DNA from 2 places in the Actinomadura sp. B10D3 genome. Region 1 is predicted to be linked to the other one. Evidence: riboswitches for the same ligand, from Rfam matches in the RefSeq annotation. Region 1 holds a riboswitch; the other holds the start of a gene.

Region 1 (7,157 bases):
CGGGCCTTCGGCGTGTCGTCGCTGGTCACCTGGGTCGTCGGTCCTTCCCGGCGGTAGGGCGGGCCTGCGGCGAGTCGAGGGGATCCGCGGCTTTGGAACGGTCCTTCGATCCTAGCCGCGGCCGTCCCGCGCCGGACGGTCAGGAGCCGCCGGGGGCGATCGGCAGGTAGACGCGCCCGCCGCCGGCCTTGAACTCCTCGGCCTTCTCCCGCATCCCGGCGGCGAGGGCCTCGTCCTCGGCCAGGCCCCGCTCGCCCGCGTACCGCCGGACGTCCCGCGTGATCTTCATCGAGCAGAAGTGCGGGCCGCACATCGAGCAGAAGTGCGCGGTCTTCGCGGGCGCCGCCGGGAGCGTCGCGTCGTGGAACGCGCGGGCGGTGTCCGGGTCGAGGGACAGGTTGAACTGGTCCTCCCACCGGAAGTCGAACCGGGCGTCCGACAGCGCGTCGTCCCAGGCCTGCGCGCCCGGATGGCCCTTGGCGAGGTCCGCGGCGTGCGCGGCGATCTTGTAGGCGATCACGCCGGCCTTGACGTCGTCGCGGTCCGGGAGTCCGAGGTGCTCCTTCGGCGTGACGTAGCAGAGCATCGCGGTGCCGTGCCAGCCGATCATCGCGGCGCCGATCGCCGAGGTGATGTGGTCGTAGCCGGGCGCGATGTCGGTGGTCAGCGGCCCGAGCGTGTAGAACGGCGCCCCGTCGCACCACTCCTGCTGCAGGTCGACGTTCTCCTTGATCTTGTGCATGGGGACGTGCCCCGGGCCCTCGTTCATCACCTGGTTGCCGTACTCGGCCGCGATCCTCGTCAGCTCGCCCTGGGTGCGCAGCTCTGCGAACTGCGCCTCGTCGTTGGCGTCGGCGATCGAGCCGGGGCGCAGGCCGTCCCCGAGCGACCACGTGATGTCGTACGCGGCGAAGATCTCGCACAGCTCGCGGAAGTGCGTGTAGAGGAAGTTCTCCTCGTGGTGCGCCAGGCACCAGGCCGCCATGATCGACCCGCCCCGCGACACGATCCCCGTCTTGCGCCGCGCCGTGAGCGGCACGTACGGGAGCAGCACCCCGGCGTGGACGGTCATGTAGTCCACGCCCTGCTCGGCCTGCTCGATCACCGTGTCGCGGAAGACGTCGTAGGTCAGCTCGGCCGGGTCGCCGCCGACCTTCTCCACCGCCTGGTACAGCGGGACGGTCCCGACCGGCACCGGCGAGTTCCGCAGGATCCACTCGCGGGTGGTGTGGATGTCCTTCCCGGTGGACAGGTCCATGATCGTGTCCGCGCCCCAGCGGGTCGCCCACGTCATCTTCTCGACCTCGTCCTCGATCGAGGACGCGACCGCCGAGTTGCCGATGTTCGCGTTCACCTTCACCAGGAAGTTCCGCCCGATGACCATCGGCTCGATCTCGGGGTGGTTGACGTTGGCCGGCAGCACGGCCCGCCCGGAGGCCACCTCGTCCCGGACGAACTCCGGCGGCACGCCCTCGCGCAGCGCCGCGAACTCCATCTCCGGCGTGATCTCCCCGCGCCGCGCGTAGGCGCGCTGGGTCACCGCGCCGCCGGTCGCGCGGCGCGGCCGGCGCGGCAGGAAGTCCTCCCGGACGGAGGCCGCCCGGCGCCCGTCGTCCTCGGGGCGCACCGCGCGCCCCTCGTAGGCGGCGGTGTCGCCGCGCTCGGTGATCCACGCCTCCCGCAGCGGCGGCAGGCCCCGGCGGACGTCGGTGTCCTGGCCGGGATCGGTGTACGGCCCGGAAGTGTCGTACAGGACGACGGCGTCGCCGCTGGTGAGCGCCACCTCCCGCATCGGCACGCGGATGTCAGGGCGCGAGCCCTGAAGGTAGGTCTTGCGGGCAGCTGGAACCACAGGTTCGGTCATGACGACTCGATCTCTCCCTACGCCGGCATTACCCGGTCAGGTTCATGCGGTCAGCGGCCGTCCCAGCCGCAATCTCAGCCCGGTTCGCCGGGCCCCCGCGATCTGTCGTCCCCGACGCTAACCCGGCGGCCCCCGCTTGCCGCAACCGGCGTCCGTGAGGTACAGGGGCCGCGGCCCGGGGCCCTCCACCTCACGGACCGCGGGTCAGAGCTGGCGGGTCATCCGCACCATCAGGGGGAGCGCCAGCACGAGGGTCCGGAGCGGGTCCGGGGCGGACGGCGAGCGTTCCAGGTACATGCGGCTGTCGTCGGCGGCGGACCTGGTCCGCAGCGTGGCCGACCTGCGCCCGTCGACACCGGTCACGGCGTAGCCGTCGCCGGAGGGCCGGGTGCTGCCGAGGAGCATGCCGTCGGTGGCGTGGAAGGACGGCTCCTGCCCCCCGCGCATGACCCCGAGGAGGTGGCCGTCCGCGTCGTGGACGCGCATGGCGCCGCGGCCCAGCAGCCGGGAGCGCCGTCTGAACACCAGGAGCGTGCGGGCGTGGGGGTCGCGCAGCACGACCGTCCGGCGACCGGCGGCAGGGTTCATCGGGAACATGCCCGACCTTCCCCCTGGCGGCTTGGCGAGCCTCCCGCAGGCCACGGCGAGCAGGGCTGCGCCGTTCTGGTCGCGGTACCGCCCCCTGCCGTCCACGAGGACGCAGCGGGCCGAAGGCAGCGCGTCCGCGCCGGGCGCCGGCACCTCCTCGCCCTCGTCGTCGACGACGCGCCAGGCGACGCCGAGGGTGCCGGTGGCCGCCGCCCGCACGGCCTCCAGCCATCCGGACGGGAGCGACCCGCTCCGCAGCAGCGTGACCGTGCAGCCGTCGGTCCTGGCGACGGCCGCCACGTCGGGGCCGGCCTCGGACTCCAGCCAGAGGGTCCAGACGGGGTCGGTGACCGGCCATGTGATCCCGACCGCCCGCAGGGTGCCGGCGGGGACGACGGCCTTCCGTCTCCCGCGGCGGAGGGTCACGCCCTTCTCGCCGATGGTCACGATGAGGCGGGCGCGATGGATCCGGAAGGCCCAGAGCACGGCGGCGAGGGCGACGAGCGCGGCTCCGCCGCCGTAGGCGGCGATGACCTGGCGGGCCTTCTCCGGGTCCCAGGCCTCGGCGTTGGAGCGGGTGGACAGCGAGACGGCGAGCCCGGCGGCGATCGCGACCAGGAAGACCCGGAGCGGCCATCGGTACGCTCTCCGGCCGAGCGTCATGCGGAGGTCCGGCGGGGGGACGGCTGGCGGGGGGACGGACAACTGTCAGCCCTTCGTGACGGGGTGTGCAGAACTATAGGACGGGGCGCGGAACGGGGCGGGGCGCACGAAGAGAGAGATCGTTTCCTCCCCCGAGCGCGGGGTGATGCGCGGGGGGCAGGGGGCTCCGGGACCGTGGGCGCGTGGTGACGGTGCCCCGGTCCGGTGTGACGGCGAAGGACGCTCTGCTCGCGACGCTCCTGGCGGGGGTCGCGGCGGGGGTCGCGGTGCTGTGGCCGGGCGTCCGGGATCTCGACGCGCCCGGGGCGCTGCTGCTGGCGGCCGCGCACCTACCGCTCGCGGTGATCAGGCGGTGGCCGGCGCCCGGCCTGGCCGCGCTCGTGGCCCCGGCGCTGCTGGCGCCGGGGGCGCTGCCCGGAGCGGACGGCATCGCCGGCCTGGCGCGGGACGCCCGCGCCGGCGGGCTCGACGTCGACCTCCGGGAGGGGGACGTGGGGCCGCTGCCGCCGGAGATCGGCGTCGCGGCGTACCGGATCGTCCAGGGGGCCCTGACGAACGCTGTCAAGCACGCCGCCGCGACGCGCGTGGAGGTGAGCCTGGCCCGGGACGGCGGGGACCTCGTCGTGCGGGTCGCCGACGACGGGAAGGGCCCGTCCGGCGACACGCCGGGAGGTTTCGGGATCCTCGGCATGATCGAGCGGGCGCGCGGCGTCGGGGGAATGCTCGACGCCGGTCCGGGTCCGAAGGGCGGGTTCGCCGTCACCGCCGTCCTCCCGCTCGCCGGCGCCGCCGCGCCCCGGTGACGCGGCGCTGGTGCCGCCGGCGCCACGTGTGGCCGTCCCGAGGGCTTTCCAACCCTTACCGGTAGGGTCAGGATCAAGGGGGACCAGGGGAGGCGACGCGTCGGTGAGCACACTGCAGGAGGCCCCGCAGGACCGGATCTTCACGGTGCCCAACATCCTGAGCCTGGCCAGGCTCGTGGGCGTCCCGTTCTTCCTGTGGCTCGTCCTCGTGGAGGCGGACTGGTGGGCGCTCGGCCTGCTGGTGTTCGCGGGCCTGTCGGACTGGCTGGACGGGAAGCTGGCCCGCGCGCTCGACCAGACCAGCAGGCTCGGCACGGTGCTCGACCCTGCCGCCGACCGGCTCTACATCCTGGCGACGCTCGTCGGGCTCACCATCCGCGACATCATCCCGGTGTGGCTGGTGGCCGTGCTGGTGGCCCGCGAGGTGGCGATCCTGCCGATCGCGCCGATCGTGCGGCGGCTCGGGTACGGCGGCACGCTGCCCGTGCACTTCATCGGCAAGGCCGCGACGCTGTGCCTGCTGTACGCGTTCCCGCTGCTGCTGCTCGGCGACCACGACGGCGGCGCGGCGACCACGGCGAAGATCGTCGGATGGGCGTTCGCCATCTGGGGGACGGGGCTGTACTGGTGGGCGGCCGTCCTGTACTGGGTGCAGACGCGGCAGCTGGTGCTGGCCGGCCGCGGTGCGCCCCCGGCCCTTGAGCCGGACGCCGCGGAGGACGCCGGTCCCCGGCCCGAGCGGGGGCGGCCCGATCCGGGCGCGGAACCGCCGGCCGGTGACCAGAAGGGAGCTGAGACCCCCCGATGAAGGCCGTCGTGATGGCGGGAGGCGAGGGGACGCGGCTGCGTCCGATGACCGCCAACCAGCCGAAGCCGCTCCTTCCGCTCGTCAACCGGCCGATCATGGAGCACGTGCTGCGGCTGCTGAAGAGGCACGGGTTCAGCGAGACCGTCGTCACCGTCCAGTTCCTGGCCGCGCTGATCCGCAACTACTTCGGCGACGGCGAGGAGCTCGGCATGTCGCTGAGCTACGCGACCGAGGAGGTCCCCCTCGGCACCGCGGGCAGCGTCAAGAACGCCGAGGAGGCGCTGCGCGACGACCGGTTCCTCGTCATCTCCGGGGACGCCCTCACCGACATCGACCTGACCGACATGGTGCGGTTCCACGAGGAGAACGGCGCGCTCGTCACCATCGGCCTGAAACGGGTCCCGAACCCCCTGGAGTTCGGGATCATCATCGTGGACGACGCGGGCCGCGTGCAGCGGTTCCTGGAGAAGCCCACCTGGGGTCAGGTGTTCTCCGACACCGTCAACACCGGCATCTACGTGATGGAGCCCGAGGTCCTGGAGCACGTCGCCGAGGGCGAGCCGGTCGACTGGTCCGGGGACGTGTTCCCGAAGCTGCTCGCCGAGGGCGCCCGCCTGTTCGGGTACGTGGCCGACTGCTACTGGGAGGACGTCGGCACCCACGAGAGCTACCTCAAGGCCCAGGCCGACATGCTGTCCGGCCAGGTCGGCATCGACCTCGGCGGGTTCGAGATGTCGCCGGGCGTGTGGGTCGCCGAGGGCGCGGAGGTGGACGCCGAGGCCGTGCTGAAGGGCCCCCTCTACATCGGCGACTACGCGAAGGTCGAGGCGGGCGTCGAGCTGCGCGAGTTCACCGTCCTCGGCAGCAACGTCGTCGTGAAGGAGGGCGCGTTCCTGCACCGGGCCGTCGTGCACGACAACGTGTTCGTCGCGCCGTCCACCAACCTGCGCGGCTGCGTCGTCGGCAAGAACACCGACATCATGGCGGGCGCCCGCGTGGAGGAGGGCGCGGTCATCGGGGACGAGTGCGTCATCGAGGCCGAGGCGTACGTCTCCAGCGGTGTGAAGGTCTACCCGTTCAAGACCATCGAGGCCGGAGCGGTGGTCAACACCAGCGTCATCTGGGAGTCGCGCGGGCAGCGCAACCTCTTCGGGCCGCGCGGCGTGTCCGGGCTCGTCAACGTGGAGATCACCCCCGAGCTGGCGGTCCGGCTCGCCAGCGCCTACGCGACGACGCTGAAGAAGGGCAGCACGGTCGTCACGGGGCGGGACGTCTCCCGCGCGGCCCGCACCCTCAAGCGCGCGGTGAACAGCGCGCTGACGGCCAGCGCGATCAACGTCCACGACCTGGAGGCGACGCCGCTGACCGTCGCCCGGTTCGAGACCGGCCGCGAGGACGCCGTCGGCGGCATCTACATCCGCACCACCCTCGGCGACCCGCAGGGCGTCGACATCCTGTTCCTCGACGCCGGCGGCGCCGACCTGTCCCAGGGAGCGCAGCGCAAGCTGGAGCGCGTCTTCGGCCGGCAGGAGTACCGCCGCGCGTTCCCCGGCGAGATCGCCGAGCTGACCTACCCGCCGCGGGTCGTGGAGACCTACACCCGCGACCTGCTGCGCCGCGTCGACATCCGCGGGGTCCGCGAGGCCGGGCTGAAGATCGTCCTGGACTGCGCGGGCGGCGTCGCCTCGCTCGTCCTGCCGAACCTGCTCGGCAAGGTCGGCGTGGAGGTCCTCACCCGCAACGCCGGGCTGGACGAGGCGAACCCGACCGAGACGCTCGCCGAGCGGATGCGCGACCTGGAGCGGCTCGGCGAGCTGGTGTCGTCGTCGCGGGCCGCGTTCGGCGTCCGGTTCGACCCGGTGGGGGAGCGGATCTCCCTGGTGGACGAGAACGGCGAGCTGGTCGGCGATGACCGGGCGCTGCTGGTGATGCTGGACCTGGTGGCGGCGGAGCGCCGCGGCGGCCGGGTGGCGCTGCCGGTGACGACGACCAGGGTCGCCGAGCAGGTGTGCCGGTTCCACGGCGTGCAGGTCGAGTGGACGTCCACGTCCCAGGACGTGCTCACCAAGGCCGCCGCGCAGCCCAGCGTGATCTTCGCCGGCGACGGGCGCGGCGGGTTCCTGATGCCGGAGTTCAGCGGCACCGTCGACGGGATCGCGGCGTTCGTCCGGCTCGTCGGCCTGGTCGCGCGGACCCGGCTGACGCTGTCCCAGATCGACCGGCGGATCCCCGACGCGCACCTGCTGCGGCGCTCGGTCCCGACGCCCTGGGCGGCCAAGGGCGGCGTGATGCGGCACGTCGTGGAGGCCGCGGCGGACCGCGCGATCGACACCACCGACGGGGTCCGCGTGGTCGAGGACGACGGCCGCTGGGTCCTCGTGCTGCCCGACCCCGCCGAGGCCGTCACCCACCTGTGGGCTGAGGGGCCGGA
Region 2 (7,157 bases), on a different contig from region 1:
GCGACGAACGCCGACGCCCAGCACACCACCGTGATCGTGGCGGCCGCCATCGCGAGCTTGTCGACGCGTCCGCTTTCCTGCTGCATGTCTCGCACCTTAGGTTCGGGTCGTTTCCATGAACACCGAAGCGACCTGCCGGGTTGCGGCACGGCCACCGGTGGACGGGCCCAGTCTCACGGTGCGGAGTGTTCAGGTCCAGCGAATACTTCTACAGGGGAACCTTTAGCGTTTCTAAGAGGTGGCGAGCCCGTCGAAGGGGGAGGACGCCTGGGCGTAGCGGCGCTTCGGGATCCGGCCGGCCAGCCGGGCGAGGCGCCCGGCCTCCACCGCGTGCCGCATCGCGGCGGCCATCCGAGCCGGGTGTCGCGCGCGGGTCACGGCCGTCGCGAGGAGCACGGCGTCGCAGCCGAGCTCCATGGCCAGAGCGGCGTCGGACGCGGTGCCGAGCCCCGCGTCCAGGATCACCGGCACGCCCGCCCGCTCGACGATCAGCTCGATGTTGTGCGGGTTGCGGATGCCGAGGCCGGAGCCGATGGGGGAGCCGAGCGGCATCACCGCGGCGCAGCCGATCTGCTCCAGGCGCTGCGCGAGGACCGGGTCGTCGCTGGTGTACGGCAGCACGGTGAACCCGTCGGCGACGAGCTGCTCGGCGGCCTCCACCAGCTCGATCGGGTCGGGCAGCAGCGTGTGCTCGTCCGCGATCACTTCGAGCTTCACCCAGGTCGTGCCGAGTGCCTCGCGGGCGAGCTTGGCCGTCAGGACGGCCTCCCCGGCGGTGAAGCAGCCCGCCGTGTTCGGCAGGACCCGGATCCCGCAGTCCGACAGGACGTCCAGCACCGAGCCGCGCGCGGACGGGTCCACCCGCCGCATCGCGACCGTGGTCAGCTCCGTCCCGGACGCGGTGAGCGCCTCTCGCAGCACCTGCATGCTGGGCGCGCCCCCGGTGCCCATGATCAGCCGGGAGCCGAGCTCGGTGCCCGCGATGACGAGCGGGTCGGTGGTCGTCGCCATGGTCAGCCTCCCTGCACGGCGGTCAGCACTTCGATGCGGTCGGAGTCGCGCAGCGCGGTCGCCTCCCATTCGGCGCGCCGGACGACCTCGTCGTTCAGCGCCGCCGCCACGCCGGTCGCGGCGGCGGTGACGGTCGCGACGACCTCGGCCACGCTCGCGCCGTCGGGCAGCTCGCGCGGCTCACCGTTGACGATCACCTTCATGCGGTCACCTCGGGGGAGAAGCGGTCGGGGGCGAACGGCCCGGCGACCTCGGGGACGGGCCGGTCCAGCAGCATCGCGGACAGGATGTCGGCGCTCACCGGGGTGAGCAGGACGCCGTTGCGGAAGTGCCCCGTCCCCACGAAGAGGCCGGGCAGCGCGGTCGGGCCCATCACGGGCGCGTTGTCGGGGGAGCCGGGACGCAGCCCGGCGGAGACCTCGGCGAACTCCAGCTCGGTGATGCCGGGCAGCAGCTCCCGGGCGTCCCGCAGCAGCTCCCAGAGCCCGCCGGCGGTCACGCGCGTGTCGAAGCCCAGCTCCTCCTGCGTGGCGCCGAGGACGACCTCGCCGTCGGCGCGCGGGACGAGGTACACCGACGAGCCCTTCACGAGCCCGCGGGTGGACCGCCGGAGGAACGGGGTGCGGCCGCGGAGCCGGATCACCTGCCCCTTCACCGGGCGGACGGGTGGAACGGTCCCGGGAGGCAGGCCGTCGAGGCCGTCCGACCACGGGCCCGCGGCCAGCAGCACCCGGTCCGCGCGGAGGACCGTCCCGTCGTCCAGCCGCACCCCGGTCGCCGCGTCGTGCTCGATCACGATCCCGGCCGCCCGCCGCAGGACGAGCCGGACGCCGAGCCGCTCGCCCGCGGCCAGCAGCGCCGGGGTGAGGCGGCGCGGGTCGATCGAGCCGTCCTCGGGGGCGAGCAGCCCCCCGCGCACGCCGGGCGCGAGCATCGGCTCCGCCCGCCGGCACTCCCGGCCGGACAGGGTCTCGACGGGGATGCCGAGGCTCTCCTGGAAGCGGCGGAGGTCGTCGAGGTAGGCCAGGTCGTCGGGGCCGAACGCGACCTCGATGATTCCGTCGGCGCGGTAGCCGGTCTCCAGGCCCGTCTGCTCCTCCAGTTCGGCGACGAACGCGCCGTAGCGGTCGCGGGACGCGAGGCCGAGCCGCAGCAATGGTTCTTCACCGTAGGTCAGCTCGCTGACCGGGGTGAGCATCCCGGCGGCCACCGACGAGGCGCCTCCGGCGGGTTCGGGGTCGACCAGGGTGACGGCGGCGCCGCCCGCGGCGGCCCGCCAGGCCGTGGCGAGGCCGATGACCCCGGCGCCGATGATGACGATCTCCATACGCGCTCCCTTCGCCGGCATGATCCGGATCAGGTCTGGCGGTCGGCGGCCCGTTCAGCCGCCCTCTCAGCCCGGTCGTACCGGACTCCCGCGGTCTGTGCTCTTGTGTCCGCCTCCTACCTTACGACCTTGAGGCCGCGCGCCTTCGCCTGGACAGGTGTCCACCCGGAATCCGGCGCCGGTTAGGGTTGCCTTCATGCAGAGGGTCATCGTCGTGGGTGGCGGGCTGGCCGGCGTGCGCGCCGTGGAGGCCCTGAGGAGCAGGGGCTACGAGGGCGCGCTCACCCTCGTCTCGGCGGAGCGGCACCGCCCCTACGACCGGCCGCCGCTGTCGAAGGCCGTCCTCGCGGGCGACTCCGACGACACGACGGTCGACGCCGACTGGGACGCGCTGCGCTGCGAGCTGCTGCTCGGCGAGCGCGCCACCGGCCTGCGGCTGGACGCCCCCGGACGCGGCGGCGCCGTCGCGTCCACGGCGGGCGACCTGCCCTTCGACGGCCTCGTGATCGCGACGGGGGCGGCACCGATCACCCTGCCCGGGGACGGCCGCCAGCACGTCCTGCGCACCATCGAGGACGCCCGCGACCTGCGGGCCCGGCTGACCCCGGGCGCCCGGATCGTGATCGTCGGGGCGGGCTGGATCGGGGCGGAGGTCGCCACCGCCGCGGCGAAGAAGGGCTGCCGCGTCACGGTCGCCGAAGCGGCCGACACCCCGCTCGCCAACGCTGTCGGGCCCGAGGCCGGCGCGCTGACCGCCCCCTGGTACGCCGAGGCCGGCGTCGAGCTGCGCACCGGCGTCAAGGCCACGGAGGTCGAGGAGGGCGGGCTCGCCCTCGCCGGCGGCGGCCGGATCGGCGCGGACGAGGTGGTCGTCGGCGTCGGCGTCCGGCCCGTCCTGGACTGGCTGGAGGGCTCCGGCCTGCTGCTGGAGCGCGGCGTGGTCACCGACGGCTCGTTCCGCGCCTACACGGGCGAGGAGGACCCCGCTTCGCTGCGCCCGGACGTCGTGGCCGTCGGGGACTGCGCGGCCTGGTGGTCGCGGCGGTACGGCCGGCGGCTCCTCGTCGAGCACTGGGACACCGCCCTCAACGCCCCCGACGTGGCCGCCGCGACCCTCCTCGGACAGGACGCCGTCTACGACGCCGCCCCCTACTTCTGGTCGGAGCAGTTCGGCCGGATGGTCCAGTACGCGGGCAACCACGCCGCGGCCGAGCGGCTCGTCCACCGGGGCGACCCGGCCGGACCGAAATGGGCCGTGGCGTGGCTGACCGGCGACCGCCTCGACGCGATCCTCACCGTCGGCAGGCCCCGCGACCTGGTACAGGCGAGGCGGGTGATCGCCGCCGGGACGCCCGTGGACGCGGAGGCGATCGCCGACCCGGACGTGCCCGTCAAGCAGGTCGTTCGGCGTTAGCGATCGGCGAGGAAACTTAACGGTTGTGCAGGGGGTTTGAGGGTTTCGAAGGCGTGGTAGCAAGGGGGCGTGACGCAGATGCACGCAACCGTTGACAGCGCACTCGACCCCCGGACCGACGCCCTCGCCGGCGAATGGCTCTCCCTGAAGGAGACCGCCGACCGTCTCGGGATCAAGCCCAACCGGATCAAGCAGCTCATCAGCGAGCACCGCCTGCTGGCCGTGCGCCGCGGCGGCGAGCCGATGGTGCCCGCCGCGTTCATCAAGGACGGCCAGGTCATCAAGGGGCTCCCCGGCACCCTGACGCTGCTGTCGGACGCCGGCTTCGACGACGTCGAGACGATCCGGTGGCTGTTCACCGCCGACGACACCCTCCCCGGGACGCCCGTCGAGGCGCTGACGGAGAACCGGGGGACCGAGGTCCGCCGCCGCGCCCAGGCGCTCGCCTTCTAGCCGGCCGCGGGCCGGGTCCGCCCGGCGAGGACGCACGTGACACCATCGCGGGGTCGCGCGCCACGGCACCGTGCCGCCGCGCGGCCCCGCGACCGCATGCGAGAAAGGACGTCCGCCGCCGTGTCCAGGCATCTGCCCTCCGCACGCGCCGTCGAGCTGCGCGAGCGGCTCAGCCGAGCCCGCCTCTACCTCTGCACGGACGCGCGGGAGCGGCACGGCGACCTGCCCGGCTTCCTGGACGCCGTGCTCGGTGCCGGCGTCGACATCGTCCAGCTCCGGCAGAAGGGCCTGGAGGCCCGGCAGGAGATGGCCTCTCTGGAGGTCCTCCGCGCGGCGTGCGACCGGCACGGGGCGCTGCTGGCGGTCAACGACCGCGCCGACGTGGCGCACGCCGTCCGCGCGGACGTGCTGCATCTCGGCCAGGACGACCTGCCGGTCCCCGCCGCCCGCGAGATCGTCGGCGGCGACATGCTGATCGGCCGGTCGACGCACTCGCCCGAGCAGGCGTCCGCGGCGGCGGCCGAGGCGGGTGTGGACTACTTCTGCGCGGGCCCGGTGTGGCCCACCCCGACCAAGCCCGGCCGGCCCGCCCCCGGCCCGAAGCTGGTGGAGTACGTCGCCGGGCAGCGGGTCGCGCGGCCCTGGTTCGCGATCGGCGGGATCGACCTCGGCGCCCTGGACGAGGTCCTGGCCGCGGGCGCGAGCCGCGTTGTGGTCGTCCGGGCGATCACCGAGGCCGCCGATCCGGCCGCCGCCGCGGCGGAGTTCGCCCGCCGGCTGGCCGCCTGAGCCCGGACGGCGGCGGGCCGGCGGCACCGGGGCCTGGTCAGGGTTTGACCTGGATCACGGTGCGGCGCCCGGGTCCGATCGCCGACAATGGGGATCATGAACCTGGGACCCGACGACGACCGCCCGGTCGAGCTGGACGACGACCTGGAGATCCTGCCGGACCAGACGCTCGACGACACCGACACCGGGTGGGGCGAGTGGCGCGCCGGCGACGACGACTCCCGCCTGCTGGAGGACCGGCCGCCGCACTGGTGAGGGCCCGTGCACCGGTGAGGGCCCGTGCACCGGGGCCGGTCAGAACAGCATGCCGAGCGCGAACCCGGCCGCGATGACCGCGCCGAGCGCGACCATCATCCGCCACCGGTAGCGCGGGATCTTCGTGGGCCGCGGCTTCGGCGCCGGGCTCTGCCCCTCCCGCAGCGCCCGGACGACCTGCGGCGCGGTCGGCCGCGCGGCGGGGTTCTTGTCCAGGCAGCGGACGGCGAGGTCGCGCAGCGGGCCCTGCATCTCGCCGAGGTCGGGCCTGCGGGACGTGACGCGCCGCATCACGGCCGCGCTCGGCCCGGTGCCGAACGGCGGCCGGCCCGTCGCGGCGAACACCATCGTCGCGCCCCACGCGAAGACGTCGGCGGGCGGCCCGGCCGGCTCGTCCTCGATCTGCTCGGGCGCCAGGTAGGCGGGCGTCCCGGCGGCGTCGGCGAGGCGCCCGGCGCCGCGGTCGACGACCTTGGCGCCGTCCGGGGCGAGCAGGACGTTGGCGGGCTTGAAGTCGTGGTGCACGACCCCCGCGCGGTGCATCGCCGCGAGCGCCGCGGCGGTGCGCGCGGCGACCTTGCGCAGCCGCGGCCCGGACAGCGGGCCGCGGGCGTCGACCACCTCCTGCAGCCGCGGGCCGTCGGCCTCGCCGCCGGTGAGGTACCGGCTGCCCTGCGCGGGACGCGGCGGCCCCGCGCGCCCCTGCCCGGAGCGGGCCTGCGAGGGGTGCGGCTTGCCGGAGCGCCCGGCGCGGCCGCCGTGGGGCTGGGCCGGGCGCCCGGGACGGGCGGCGGCGCGTGCGGGATGGACGGTCGTCCTCCCGCGGGAGGTGTCGTGCGGCACTGGGGGACTCCGACTCGGCGGGGACGGACGAAGATTTCCTCATTTGTACCGCGTAACCGGCGAGTACGGCAGCGGAACCTCGATCTTCCCCGTCAGCCGCAGGCGCCGAGCGTCCCCGTGCGCTCGATCCGCCGGGAGGACGAACCGACCATGATCTTGTAGCAGCCGCCGGCGACCTTCCAGGCCTTCGCGCCCTCGTTCCAGTAGGCGAACGAGCGCGAAGACAGAGGGAACGTCACCTTCGTGCTCTCGCCGGGTGCGAGCGTGACCTTGGCGTAGCCCTTGAGCTGCTTGGGCGGCTGCAGGACGTCCACGCCGGGCGACGGCATGCCGATGTACAGCTGCGGGACGGCGACGCCGGTCCGCTGACCGGTGTTGGTGACCGTCACCTGCACGTCCTTGGTGCTCGCGGTGAGACCGCTGTAGGCGAACGTGGTGTAGGAGAGGCCGTGCCCGAACGGGAACCGCGGCGCGATCCCCTTGGCGTCGTAGTGCCGGTAGCCGACGAAGACACCCTCGGAGAACGTCGTGGTCTTGCCGACACCGGGGTACTGCGCGGGGTTCGCGGCCGTCGGGGCGTCGTTCTCCTCGACCGGGAACGTCACGGGAAGCCGTCCGCCCGGGTCGACGTCCCCGTACAGGACGCGCGCCAGGGCGTTCCCCGCCTCCTGCCCCGGATACCAGGCCTCGATGATGCCCTTCACCTGCCCTGCCCAGGGCGTCAGCACGGGTCCGCCCGTGTTCAGGACGACGATCGTGTTCGGGTTGGCCCTGGCGACCTCGGAGATCAGCCCGTCCTGGTCGCCGCGGAGCGGTTCGCCGCACTCCAGCGTCAGGCAGGACTTGTCGAAGAACTCGCCCTGGCTGTCGGTCGCGAACACGAGGGCGACGTCGGCGCCGCGGGCCGCGGCGGCGGCCGCCGCGCGGTCGTCACCGGTGGTGTAGGTCACCGTCGCCCCGGCCCCGGCGCGGCGCGTGATGCCGTCCCGCGCGCTGACGGCCGTGAACGGGACGACCTTCGCCGAGCCGAACCCGCTCGGGCTCTCCTGCGCGGCCCGCCCGATC

The links. A riboswitch is a leader RNA that binds a small molecule or an ion and turns the genes downstream of it on or off. The one in region 1 is predicted to bind thiamine pyrophosphate.
Region 2: linked by a shared signal. The riboswitch ahead of thiO (glycine oxidase ThiO) and the one ahead of thiC (phosphomethylpyrimidine synthase ThiC) in region 1 are both predicted to bind thiamine pyrophosphate.

Annotation. Positions count from the first base shown of each region.
Region 1 covers NZ_JBDPLY010000004.1:72,160-79,316, reverse strand. The annotation lists gene ABGB11_RS08855 (TetR/AcrR family transcriptional regulator) at 1-29, opposite strand, end outside; gene thiC (phosphomethylpyrimidine synthase ThiC) at 140-1,864, opposite strand; TPP riboswitch at 1,860-1,973, opposite strand; gene ABGB11_RS08845 (hypothetical protein) at 2,069-3,115, opposite strand; gene ABGB11_RS08840 (ATP-binding protein) at 3,298-3,918, shown strand; gene ABGB11_RS08835 (CDP-alcohol phosphatidyltransferase family protein) at 4,022-4,726, shown strand; gene ABGB11_RS08830 (mannose-1-phosphate guanyltransferase) at 4,723-7,157, shown strand, end outside.
Region 2 covers NZ_JBDPLY010000003.1:165,673-172,829, forward strand. The annotation lists gene ABGB11_RS06880 (DMT family transporter) at 1-86, opposite strand, end outside; gene ABGB11_RS06885 (thiazole synthase) at 232-1,011, opposite strand; gene thiS (sulfur carrier protein ThiS) at 1,014-1,214, opposite strand; gene thiO (glycine oxidase ThiO) at 1,211-2,338, opposite strand; TPP riboswitch at 2,328-2,440, opposite strand; gene ABGB11_RS06900 (FAD-dependent oxidoreductase) at 2,535-3,752, shown strand; gene ABGB11_RS06905 (Rv2175c family DNA-binding protein) at 3,831-4,205, shown strand; gene thiE (thiamine phosphate synthase) at 4,326-4,994, shown strand; gene ABGB11_RS06915 (hypothetical protein) at 5,091-5,249, shown strand; gene ABGB11_RS06920 (protein kinase) at 5,289-6,092, opposite strand; gene ABGB11_RS06925 (glycoside hydrolase family 3 C-terminal domain-containing protein) at 6,185-7,157, opposite strand, start outside.